3 regions of the Exiguobacterium sp. s26 genome follow, and region 1 is predicted to be linked to each of the others. Evidence: riboswitches for the same ligand, from Rfam matches in the RefSeq annotation. Region 1 holds a riboswitch; each other region holds the start of a gene.
What was found. A riboswitch is a leader RNA that binds a small molecule or an ion and turns the genes downstream of it on or off. The one in region 1 is predicted to bind S-adenosylmethionine.

Region 1 (4,192 bases):
GCGCGTCGCCGAGGATGGCGATCATCATGATCGGTTTACGGCCATACAAATCTGCGAGCCGTCCGCCGACGACCGAACCGATGAGGGCCATGATCGGACCGGTCGCCATGATGACACCGACCTGGATATAACTGTCGAGCTTGTCGCTGTAATAGAGGACAAGGAACGGCGCGATCATGAACATCATGACGCCGGTGATCGTCTCCCCGAGGAAGCGGATCCAAATATTGCGGTCGAGTCGTTTGAGTGATTGAATCATTAGGTTCACCTGCTTTAATTATTGGAATGTAAAAAGGGACGCAGCATGCACAAAGGCATACGCGTCCCTACGATCTTAGACATGCCTCGGAAGGCGGGCGAACGTCACGGATTCAAATCACGGAGAGGCGCCTGCCGGTCAATATGGACTTGGACGTGCGAGCGTTGAATGACTGACATCGGTACCTCTCCTTTCTGCATTGGACTGTCTTCTCTTCAAGATTATGATATTTCTGTGAAATGTGTCAACCTAAATCGTCAATGTGTCATAACAATTCATTCAAGTTCTTGCGACTGAGCCGGTAGTCGATCAAGCGCGAGAACACGACTTGAATCATCGCCGTGACCGGCACGCTGATGAACATCCCGACGAGGCCGAACAGGCTGCCGCCGATGATGATCGACGTGATGACCCAGAACGGCGTGATGCCGACGCTGTCGCCGAGAATCTTCGGCCCGAGCCAGAGTCCGTCGAATTGTTGCAACAAGAAGATGAACAAGAGGACGATGAGCGCCGTGAACGGGTCATAGAAGTAGGTGATGATGAACGCCGGGATCATCCCGAGCAGCGGCCCGACGTACGGGATGAAGTTCAAGACACCGACGATGACGCCGAGGAGAAGCGCGTATGGCGCCCCGATAATCAACAGACCGGCGACGGCCAGCACCCCGATGATGAGGCAGTCGAGCGACTTCCCGATGATATAGCGTTTAAAGATGTAATCCATCTCTTGGAAGATGTCGATCGTCGTCTTGGCTGACGCGACCGGGAACATCGCATACAACAGCCGCTTGAACATGCGGGCAAAAATCTCTTTGTCTTTTAAAAGATAAATCGAGATGACGATCCCAATCAAGAAGTTAATGAGCGTCATCGTGAAGCTCGACACGTAGCTGACCGACGACAAGACGGCCGTCTCGACCCAGCCCGAGTAGCGCTCCTCGAACCGGCTGAAATCGATGGCCTGGGCGACTGTCGCGTTATACTCTTTCAAATACGTGTTCAACTGTGACAGATACCCGTCGATTTGCCGGATATAGGACGGGAGTTCCTCGATGAGCGAGGCGAGGCTCGAATAAATGCGTGGGAACAGCGTCACCGCAGATATGACGAGAATCCCGATAAAGATGATATAGACGATCAGCAAGCCTTGATATCGTTTTAGTTGAAACCGTTCTTCTATATAGGACAGGACGGTATTCAGGAGCAGCGCGATGGCGATTCCCATAATAATCGGCGTCAGCAACTGGAACGTATAATGCATCATCTGCGAAATCGTATCCGGTTCGCTGATGACTTTCCAGAGCACGAGCAGGATCAGGCCGATCACGCTCAACTTCCAAATCAATTGACGGTTTAATTCCAAAGGTCCATCCCCTCATGTTTTAAATTTTGTAGAATAACGTTCACTTTCACTATGAACGTTTTTTTATCGGGATTCAAGAGGACATGCTCATTTTCAAAAAAGGATTGACAAGATTGGTAACGTTTGGTTAACTAAGTGACATATTACAAAAAGACAAATCGCATATAAAACACTTTCTATCAAGAGAAGCGGAGGGACTGGCCCGATGAAGCTTCAGCAACAGATTGATTCAATACTGTGCTAATTCCAGCAAGGTGACCTTGAGAGATGGAAAGGTGGTTGTTTGAATACGTCCGTATCTCGACACCCCTTTCCGCGGAAAGGGGTGTTTTTTGCATAGGAGGACTATTCATGACTGACAGACGCTCACATCTACTTAAAACGTTACCACCTCAACATTTCGTCGGACTCGCGAACGAGGTGGCCGAACTCGAACAAGCCGGCCGCGACATCATCCGACTCGGACAAGGGACGCCTGACCTGCCTACGCCTGAGCCAATCTGTGACGCGCTTCAGACGGCGCTCCTCGACGCCTCGACCCATCAATACGGTCCGTTCCGCGGTCAGGCCCGCCTGAAGCAAGCAGTGGCGACGTTCTATTTGAATGAGTATGGAGTCGAACTTGATCCCGAGACAGAAGTAGCGATTCTCATCGGCTCAAAATCTGGTCTCATCACGTTGCCGCAATGCGTACTCGAACCTGGCGACGGAATTTTGCTACCGAATCCCGGCTATCCTGATTACATCTCGGGGGCACGCCTCGCCGGTGCCGTCGTCCGTGACCTCGTCCTCCGGGAAGAGAACGGCTTCTTGCCGGACTATGAGACGCTCGATACGCAAGATGCAAGACTCATGTATTTGAACTACCCGAGCAATCCGACCGGAGCCGTCGCCTCACCCGCTTTCTTTGACGATACCGTCCGTTTCGCCCGGGAGCGGGACTTGATGGTCGTCCACGATTTCGCATATGGCAGCATCGGATTCGATGGCCATGTCCCGCCTAGCTTTCTGCAGGCGGAAGGGGCGAAAAAAGTCGGCATCGAGGTATATACGATGTCGAAAGCGTTCAACATGTCCGGTTGGCGCGTCGCCTTTGCTGTCGGGAACGCGGACATCATCGAGGCGATCAACACGTATCAGGACCACGTCCACGTCAGCGTGTTCTCGGCCATCCAGGCGGCGGCTGTCGCTGCGCTCGAGGCGCCCCGTACCATTCGCGATGACTTGGCACGACTGTACGAGGCACGGCGTGATCGCCTGATCGACGGGTTGAACCGGGCCGGCTGGGCCGTCGAACCGCCGGAAGGCTCGTTCTTCGTCTGGGCGAAAGTGCCTGAGGGTGATGCCAAGTCGTTCTCGCGGAAACTGCTGCATGAAGCCGGTGTCGCCGTCACCCCGGGCTATTTCTTCGGTTCGGAAGGGAACGGATACGTCCGCTTCGGCCTCGTCTCACCGGAACCGAAGATTGACGAGGCCGTCGAACGAATCGAGCGGTTGTTTGCCGCCTATGAGGAGGTGCGCGCATGATTCGTCAGGCCGTCCTTGAATATGACCACGCCGATGACGCGCTCGACCGTCTTGATGACTTAGTCGACGGCCGCCGTGCCCACGTCCTGCACGGTCAGAAAGGGTATGACGTCGTCCGAGCCATCTTTCCGGCCATCGCGGACTATCCGGCAACAAGGTTCAGCGGGGAGTGCACGGACTCGGAAGTCAAACGGCTCAAACCGTTGGACGCCGACGTGTTAATCGCCGTCGGAGGTGGCAAGCTCGTCGATACGGCCAAACTCGTCGCCTATCAACGGAACGTCCCGCTCATCGTCGTCCCAACGCTCGCCTCGAACTGTGCGGCGTTCACACCGCTCAGCGTCGTCTATCAGGAGGACGGGAGCTACGACCGCTACGACATGTTCCGCGTCGTCATCGAACGGGTCATCGTTGACTCACGGGTCATCTCGCGCTCACCATATGAATACTTTCGGGCAGGTGTCATCGACACGGTCGCGAAGTTTTACGAGGCCCGTTATTTGAGTGGTGACAGCTCAGCTGACGCCGGCGTCAACACCGGACTCGTCTTGGCCGAGCAGTGCGGGCGTCTCGTCGAACTTGAATTGAGCGAGCACGCTTTTGAGTCGTATAGTGACGACGTCCGCTTCGCGGTCGATCACGTGCTCGCCATCGGCGGCGCCGTCGGTGGATTTGGTGACGCCGGGACACGCGTCGCCGTGGGCCATGCGGTCCATAATGCGCTCAGCCGCTTCGAGTCGACCCACTCATTCTTGCACGGAGACAAGGTCGGCTTCGGCCTGATCATCCAAGAGCGCTTGCGGCGCTCGGCCGATGCTCCGTATTTGGAAGCTTGGTTGAAACGGTTCGGTGCCCCGACGACGCTCGAGACGCTCGGGGTCGGATTTGAGCATATCCCGGTCCTCGTCGACTCCGTCATGACGGAGACCGAGCTGCAACAGTTGCCGGAACCGCTCGATAAAGACTTTTTGAAAATAATTTTTGAAAATTTACAATTATCTATTTACAATTAAAAGAATTAAAAGTAAGATGATAACAAC
Region 2 (4,192 bases), on a different contig from region 1:
TCTCAATCGTGTCGTCCGCCGTCAAATCGAACGTCGAATGCGGCGCCGCGACATAGAACGGAATGCCGTAATGTTTGGCGAGGACGGCGAGTTGCAACGTGCCGATTTTATTGGCGACGTGCCCCGTCCGTGTGATGCGGTCGGCTCCGACGATGATGGCGTCGACTCGTTTCGACTGAATCGTCCAAGCCGCCATATTGTCCGTGATGAGCGTCACGTCGATATCGGCCCGATCGAGCTCCCAGACAGTGAGGCGTGCCCCTTGCAGGAGCGGTCGCGTCTCACAGGCGAAGACGTTGAAGGATACACCTCGTTCTTTTCCGACGTAAAACGGTGCGAGCGCCGTACCGTAACGCGATGTCGCGATGGCACCGGCGTTGCAAATCGTTAACACGTTCCCCCCGGCCGGCAACACCGTCAGTGCATGCTCGCCGATGGCCCGGTACGTATCGACGTCCCGGTCGTACAAAGCGATGGCGCGGCGTTTGATTTCCTCGGCAATCGCCTCAAAATCATCCCCGACATTTAAATCAAGGAGCGATTCAATCACGTTTTGCAGATTGACCGCTGTCGGCCGGGTCGCAATCAAGCGGCGTCCGACGAGGTCGAGCCGACGCGTGAAGTCCGGGTCATCGACTAACCGTCCCGCTTCTTTGGCGAGGACGAACGCCCCGAAGTAAGCGATGGCCGGTGCGCCGCGGACTTGGAGCGTCTCGATGGCATGTTCGGCCTGTTCAAGCGTCTCGATTGTCACGTAACGCTCTTCATGCGGCAACAACGTCTGGTCCAATACGATGAGTTCGTCTGTCTGTGAATGGAAACGGATGTTTTGGACCGTCATACGCGCACCCCCGACAGGAGTGTCACCAAGTCGTCAATCGATTCGACGCTGTGGCGTTCTTTAATGAGCGCTGTCCCGAGGGCGAGCGCGTCACGTTTTCGTTCGAGCCGCGTCGCTTCCGGCAATGTCTCGAGATCGGCGACACCGGCCAGTCCGACGGCACGGCGAATGAGTTCGCAACCGGCGTAGCCAATCGTGTCGCTGAAGACCGTCCGCAACAACTCGTCGACGAAACCATCCGTATTGAATGGCTCGACGGCGCGCTCAAAATTAGCCCGAAACGTCTTCTCGAACGTCTCCCACACCGTCAAGACGTCCGTGAAACGCTCGAAGCGTTTGAGCGGGTCATGGAACGTCGACAGCGTCAAATGGGCGATGATTTGGCCGAGGTCGAAGCCGAACGGTCCGTAAAATGCGAACTCTGGATCGATGATTTTCGTCTCTTGTTGAGTCGCGAAGATGCTGCCCGTATGTAAGTCTCCATGCAGGAGTGCCTCATGTTTCGTGACAAACCCGACTTTCAATTTCGTCACCTCGACCTTGAGCGCCTGGTCTTGCCAAAGGCGTTCGACATCTGCTCGCAGCGCCGTCTCGATGTTGTTCGACTCCGCGTCTTTGAACGGATCGGTGAAGATGAGCTTCTCGGTGATGTCACACAGTTCCGGGTTGTAATAGTCACGTTCAATCCGCTTCTTCGCGATCGGTCCAGCTGCGTAATCCGACGTCGCAAACAGCGTCTCGCCCAAAAATTCACCGACATGACGGGCGAGTTCCGGGTAGCTCTCCCCGTTCAAATAGCCGGTGCGGACAATCTCATAATCAGATAGATCTTCTATAATCGTGTAAGCGAGTGTCCGGTCGCTGCCAAGGACAGCCGGGACGAACCGAGGCGCGACAGTCGCAAACTCACGGAGTGCCAACTGTTCAATCCATGCCCGCTCGAGCGTGAGCGGCCAGCTCTCACCGACGACTTTGGCGTATGGGAGCGCTTGTTTGACGATCAGGCGCTGTTCGCCTTGGCGAATCCGAAACACGAGATTCAAGTTGCCGTCCCCGATCTCCTCGCACTCGGCGATTCCTTCTTGCAAGTATCCTAATTGACGGACGTGCTCGACGACGGTCTGTTCTGTAAATGGTTGATATGACATGATGTTTTCCCCTTCCTGTACGTTGCCCACAAAAAAAGCCCCTTTCTCCGCGAGAAAGAGGCACAGCCAAAATGGTTGTTCCTCTCATCTGTCAGACATTCGTCTGGTGGATGTAGCACCGTGCCTAGTGGTCGGTTGCTGCGGCGTCATCGGGCCAATTCCCTCTGCCAACTCGCGATAAGAGTGTGTTATTCGATTCGGTGAACTTATGTGATGAATATTACGGACTCGACGTCACGATTGTCAACGTCATTTTCTCGACGCAACTCCGTCTTTTTTTGTGCATATATGGAAACAACTTCCCAAAATATTTTTTTTGGAAAAAAAGGAATTGACGACATGATGATTCTGTGCAAAAATTCAATTAAATTTCACAACTTCAAATCACATTCTTATCAAGAGCAGACGGAGGGACGAGCCCGATGATGTCGCAGCAACCGACCAGAGATGGCACGGTGCTAATTCTTGCAGCGAAAGCTGAGAGATAAGAGTTCATTTTTTATGATGACCTCTTGCCTCGGCATGGGGTCATTTTTTGTTTGCCTGGAAGGAGGAACCATATGAGTATCACTGCCACATATGAAATCAAACGAACGGACGCGGTCGCGACCGTCGCCGACAAAATCGCCCTCGAGCTGACGGTCGGTACTTGGACGGAGCTGCCTCACTTAGAGCAAGAGCAGTTACAGGCGTATCGCGGTGAGGTCGTGTCGACCATACATACGGATACGACGAGCCGCTTCACAATCCGCTACCCGTTACATAATGTCAGCCCTGACTTTTCATCCATCTTGACGACGACGTTCGGGAAACTGTCCCTCGACGATTCGATTCGGTTAATCGATTTGACGTTGCCCGAGACGCTCGCCCCTCATTTCAAAGGCGCCAAGTTCGGGGTCACTGGAATTCGCGAGTTACTCGGTGTTCATGATCGCCCGCTCGTCATGAGCATCTTCAAAGGTGTCATCGGCCGTGACCTCGCGTTTCTCGAGCAGCAACTCCGCGATCAGTTCGCCGGAGGCATCGATATCGTCAAAGACGACGAGATTTTATACGACAACCCGCTCACCCCATCGCTCGAACGGGCCCGGATCGGAGCGGACGTCATTCAAGCCCACTTCGAGGCGACCGGGAAACGTGTCCTCTACGCCATCACGCTGAGCGGCCCCGTGTTCGGTCTACGTGACCAGGCGCTCCGTCTCATCGAGGCAGGTGCGACAGCGCTCCTGTTCAACGTCTATACGTACGGTCTCGACGCACTGCGCGAACTTGCGAACGATTCAGACATACGCGTCCCCATCTTGGCACATCCGGCCTTTGCCGGCGCCTTGACCGGATCAATCAGTCATTCGCTCTTACTCGGTAAACTCCCACGCCTCGCCGGGGCCGATTTAACGCTCTTCCCGTCTCCGTACGGCTCCCTCGCGACACCGCGTGACGAGGCGTTCACGATTCGTGACCAGAGCGCCGAACCGCATTGGTCGAAACCGATTTTACCGGTCCCGTCAGCCGGGATTCATCCAGGACTCGTCGCCGATATCATTCGTGATTTCGGGACGGATGTCGTCATCAACGCCGGCGGTGGCATTCACGGACACCCGGACGGCGCAGCCGCCGGGGCTCGTGCTTTCCGACAAGCGATCGCTCACGTTCTCGGCCAAACCGAAGGACAGACGGACGAGCTCGATACCGCGTTGAAGGCGTGGGCGTCACGATGACGGTCCATATCCTCTGCGACTTCGACGGGACGATCACGGCGGAAGACAATATTATCGCGTTGATGAAGGCGTTCGCCCCGCCGGCTTGGGTCGAGTTGAAAGATGCGGTCCTCGAGCAACGGATTTCGATTCGCTCCGGTGTCGGTCAACTGTTTCAACTATTGCCGAGCGCAGATGCCCCGGCCTACCGTGATTATTTGTTGGAGCGCATCACGCTCCGCCAAGGGTTCCCGGCATTTTTAGAAGAAGTTCGGGCCCATGGCTGGAAGTTTGACGTCGTCAGCGGCGGGATGGACTTCTTCGTGCAGCCGGTCTTGGACGGGCATGTCGCCCCCGAGCATATCTACTGCAACGTCGCCGACTTCTCCGCTGAGACGGTAACCGTCGCTTGGCCACACGCTTGCGATGAACAATGTACGAACGATTGCGGCTGTTGCAAGCCGACGCTCGCTCGTCGCATCGTCAATCCCGCCGACCGCTTGATC
Region 3 (4,192 bases), on a different contig from region 1:
TTAAAATAAATATTATTTCATCGGTCATGTCACATACGTCCGGTTCGACGATTGCTCCCTTGTAGACTAACACCTTTGGTCGCAATCGAATCCATTCGATTGATTGTAGAGAAGACTCTATCCAAATGTCTTCCCACTCTCCCCATAACAATTCGTACTCAGACAACGACTCACTTGGAAATAACGTATCTTCTCCTAAGTATTTGATTTGATACGGGAGCGCATAACACAATGCTTCTGATAGAGCTCGATTTCATGCAGTTCTTTTCGTCGGTCCACCCAATTCACCTCTACCGTATTTGTTCTAATTTTACAATCGCTCGTAATACTTCATCCCGATTCTGCTTTTTCTTCATTTACTTAGGCAAGCGACTCTCAATACTGCGATTCGCCCTGTCGCTTGTCCGTATCATCGCCTCGATATAACGCTTCATGTAGCCGAGGTGCTCTTGGTTGTAAGCCCATAGTACATGACCACAACAACCTGTTTGTAGATAGAGCGGCAATCCGAAATGAACATCGATAGCTCCACCGATATATTTTGTACCGTTTTGCTTCATTTGCAGATGACCGCAATGGAAACAGCTCAGGCGTACCTCATTAATCTTCTCCAAAACGTCCGCTCGGCCCCCACATTGTGGACAAATCACAAACATTTGAGACATGAACGTCTCCAGTTCTCGACTCTCTAATAAAAATCGATTGGTCACGACATCGCCCCCTCGTTTCATTATACAAAAAACCAGCGAAGTCGAGCTTCGCTGGTTGTCGAGATGGCATTACTTGTTGGTTTTTTGGAGCACTTTCAACCCTGTACCCATGTCAGACGCGAGCACATAGTTTTGATCGACGTACACGCCCCAGATATTCGCATCGGCCGGCACGTATTTTCCGATTTGTACCGGGTGACTTGGATTCGAAATATCAACAGTTCGAACCCCGCCCGCATAGTGAGACAAGTACAACGTGTTCCCATGTACTTTTGGATCGTGTACCGTTTTACCGAACGTCACTTGTTCAGCCGGATTCTCAGAGATGTCTTCTGTCAAATCCGTCTTGAATTCGCTCAATAGTTTTGGATTCGTTTTGTTTTTAATGTCGAAGATCCGTGTGTATCCGTAAGCTTGTTCGTAGCCTGATTTAACCGGTGCATACACTTCTCTTGTTTCAACGAGTACCGTGCCGCCTTTTGCAAGTGCCGCCGAGTGCGCCGAGCCTTGTTGATCCGATGCGAACGCTGTGCGTCCTTCGTATGTCACGTTATCTGGGTCTGAAATATCCAAGATGATCGTTCCAAGATCCCAGAACGAGAGAAACGCTGTTTTCCCGTTCTCATCCGCATAGGCGCTATGATTGAAGACCGGTCTCTTCTTGCCATCTGGTGCGTTCCAGTTGTATCCGTCAAAGCTTTCATCGACTTCTGCTAATGAGCGTGGATCGAACTCATATAGCTTCTTCGGTTCCGCCGGGTTGGTGACATCGACGAGTTGGAAGTCCTTCTCTTTACCGTGTGAATAGTAGTCCGCGTAAGGGTTCGAGGCAAGGACCAATACCCGGTCCCCTTGTGTCGTCAAGTAAAGCTCATGTGTGCCTCTCGTTTTCTTCGTCACTTCATAGAAACCCAACTTCTTCGGCTCATACGGGTTCGTCACATCATAAATCAGGAATCCACCTTTAGAATTCGGATTTTTAGAGTCGAGTTGTTGTGCCGATACAACCGCCAAATCTCCTTTGAACGATTTTGTGTTCACCGTCTTCACGATTACTTTTTCCTGCCAAGTCCCAGGAATGTCTTGGTCGGCGAATACAGCGACTTCTTTCGGGTTGGATGGATCTTTCAAGTCAAACACGCGAACCCCGCCGTTTCCTCCACCGGCAGTATTTGTTCCTGTGTATGCGAACCCTTTATGGGCGTACACGTCGGCCGTACTATTTTTTACGCCTTCTCGGATTTCCTTTAATGATACTGCTGCCGTCTCATGTAGATACTTGACGTTCTTGCTTCCTTCCGTCACGGGAACCGAACTGATTTCATCCGAATTGCGCTCCCCTTTCTCAATGATGATGTCCCCAAGCTCGTCATGCGCATATGTAACCGGTAAAGCTGACGAGACCGTTAACCCTGTGACGAGCGCTGCACTTAATAAGAATTTTCCTTTCAAAATAAATTCCCCCTTATATTTTTTTGATAGAAACTCTGTTAGAGGCAGAATACAAAAAAATCCTTCTGAACTCATAAACGAGACAGAAGGATTCCTAAAAATTCCGATTTCCTCTCATCTCTCAGCGTTCGCTGTTAGATTTAGCACCGTTTCCGTACTGGCGATTCAGTACGGATGGTTGCCGGGCTTCATAGGGCTAATTCCCTCCACCTGCTCTTAATAAGAGTATTCATATCAAATTACTTTGTATTATGACGACGTTTCCATGGAATGTCAATATATTTTTCTGCATAATCTTTACAGGTGAAGTTTTCATTCACTCTCGCTCCCGATAATAGTGAACCGGCCGAATCTCGAGCCTCCACCCTAACGCTTCCGCTTCGGGCACTTGGGTCGTCGGATGGATGGAAGCGATTCTGACCGCGTCCTCCATATCCACCGCTTCAATCACGAACGCACTTCCCATGACTTCCTTCGATGCCGTAACAGGCCCATCCGTAATCGAAATCTCCTGTGACTCCCGCTTGAGTTGCTTCATGCTCGCTTCAAGCCCCATGTCCAACAACACTTGTTCACTTGCATATAGCTCCTGTAAGTATGGTTCACACGTCGCCATGATTTGATCGATTTCTAGGTCGGTCTTTTCGTTCATTTTGTCAGCGTTGAAATATCCCGTTACCAAGAACATCATGTGATCTTCTCCTCTCGAATCTACAGTCATGCATCATCTTATCCCATTCCCTATTCCCTGTTTACAGGCATTGCCTACACAAAAAGACGGTCGACATGAAATCATGTCAACCGTCTTTCCTCATCTATTCAGGATTATCCAATCGATCCTTCCATCTCAAACTTGATGAGACGGTTCATTTCGACGGCATATTCCATTGGCAATTCTTTCGTGAACGGCTCGATGAAGCCCATGACGATCATCTCAGTCGCTTCTTCTTCCGAGATTCCACGGCTCATGAGGTAGAAGAGTTGCTCTTCTGACACTTTAGAGACTTTCGCTTCGTGCTCGAGTGAGACTTGGTCGTTCAAGATCTCGTTGTACGGGATCGTGTCCGACGTCGACTCGTTATCCATGATGAGTGTGTCACATTCGATGTTCGAACGTGCACCTTTCGCTTTACGACCGAAGTGGACGATTCCGCGATACGAGACTTTTCCGCCTTGTTTCGAAATCGACTTCGAGACGATTGACGACGACGTGTTCGGTGCGAGGTGAATCATTTTCGCGCCCGCGTCTTGGTGCTGCCCTTTACCGCCGAGAGCGATTGAGAGCGTCATACCGCGTGAGCCTTCACCTTTCAAGATGACGGCCGGGTATTTCATCGTGAGTTTCGAACCGATGTTGCCATCGATCCATTCCATCGATCCACCCGCTTCACAGACAGCACGCTTCGTGACCAAGTTGTAGACGTTGTTCGCCCAGTTCTGGATCGTCGTATAGCGGCAATATGCGTCTTTGTTGACGAAAATCTCAACGACCGCTGAGTGGAGTGAGTTCGTCGTGTAGACCGGTGCTGTACATCCTTCGACGTAATGGACAGAAGCGCCCTCGTCGACGATGATAAGCGTCCGCTCGAACTGACCCATATTCTCCGAGTTGATGCGGAAGTAAGCTTGGAGCGGTTGCTCGAGCTTCACGCCTTTTGGTACGTAGATGAACGAGCCACCTGACCATACAGCCGAGTTGAGCGCCGAGAACTTGTTGTCCGTCGGCGGAATCAATTTTCCGAAGTACTCACGGAAGAGGTCTTCGTTTTCTTTGAGCGCCGTGTCTGTATCTTTGAAGATGACACCTTTCGCTTCAAAGTCTTCTTGCATGCTGTGATAGACAACCTCAGACTCATACTGAGCCGAGACGCCTGCCAAGTATTTTTGCTCCGCTTCTGGGATTCCGAGCTTGTCAAACGTACGTTTGATTTCTTCAGGAACCTCGTCCCACGAGTGCTCTGTCTTTTCAGACGGTTTGACATAATACGTGATCTCATCGAAATCGAGTGCCGTGAGATCGCCGCCCCATG

Region 2: another riboswitch for S-adenosylmethionine. It lies ahead of KNP82_RS08150 (2,3-diketo-5-methylthiopentyl-1-phosphate enolase); the one in region 1 lies ahead of KNP82_RS06460 (aminotransferase class I/II-fold pyridoxal phosphate-dependent enzyme).
Region 3: another riboswitch for S-adenosylmethionine. It lies ahead of KNP82_RS01670 (LVIVD repeat-containing protein); the one in region 1 lies ahead of KNP82_RS06460 (aminotransferase class I/II-fold pyridoxal phosphate-dependent enzyme).

The regions. Positions count from the first base shown of each region.
Region 1 is NZ_JACSLS010000003.1:325,197-329,388, forward strand. Features, by position in the region: gene KNP82_RS06450 (MDR family MFS transporter) at 1-259, opposite strand, end outside; gene KNP82_RS06455 (AI-2E family transporter) at 525-1,625, opposite strand; SAM riboswitch class I at 1,799-1,899, shown strand; gene KNP82_RS06460 (aminotransferase class I/II-fold pyridoxal phosphate-dependent enzyme) at 1,977-3,152, shown strand; gene KNP82_RS06465 (iron-containing alcohol dehydrogenase family protein) at 3,149-4,165, shown strand.
Region 2 is NZ_JACSLS010000004.1:208,448-212,639, forward strand. Features, by position in the region: gene mtnA (S-methyl-5-thioribose-1-phosphate isomerase) at 1-841, opposite strand, end outside; gene mtnK (S-methyl-5-thioribose kinase) at 838-1,989, opposite strand; SAM riboswitch class I at 2,071-2,173, opposite strand; SAM riboswitch class I at 2,379-2,480, shown strand; gene KNP82_RS08150 (2,3-diketo-5-methylthiopentyl-1-phosphate enolase) at 2,550-3,707, shown strand; gene KNP82_RS08155 (2-hydroxy-3-keto-5-methylthiopentenyl-1-phosphate phosphatase) at 3,704-4,192, shown strand, end outside.
Region 3 is NZ_JACSLS010000001.1:333,638-337,829, reverse strand. Features, by position in the region: gene KNP82_RS15650 (DUF6678 family protein) at 1-232, opposite strand, end outside; gene KNP82_RS01675 (hypothetical protein) at 357-710, opposite strand; gene KNP82_RS01670 (LVIVD repeat-containing protein) at 780-2,162, opposite strand; SAM riboswitch class I at 2,274-2,388, opposite strand; gene KNP82_RS01665 (YciI family protein) at 2,479-2,853, opposite strand; gene sufB (Fe-S cluster assembly protein SufB) at 2,988-4,192, opposite strand, start outside.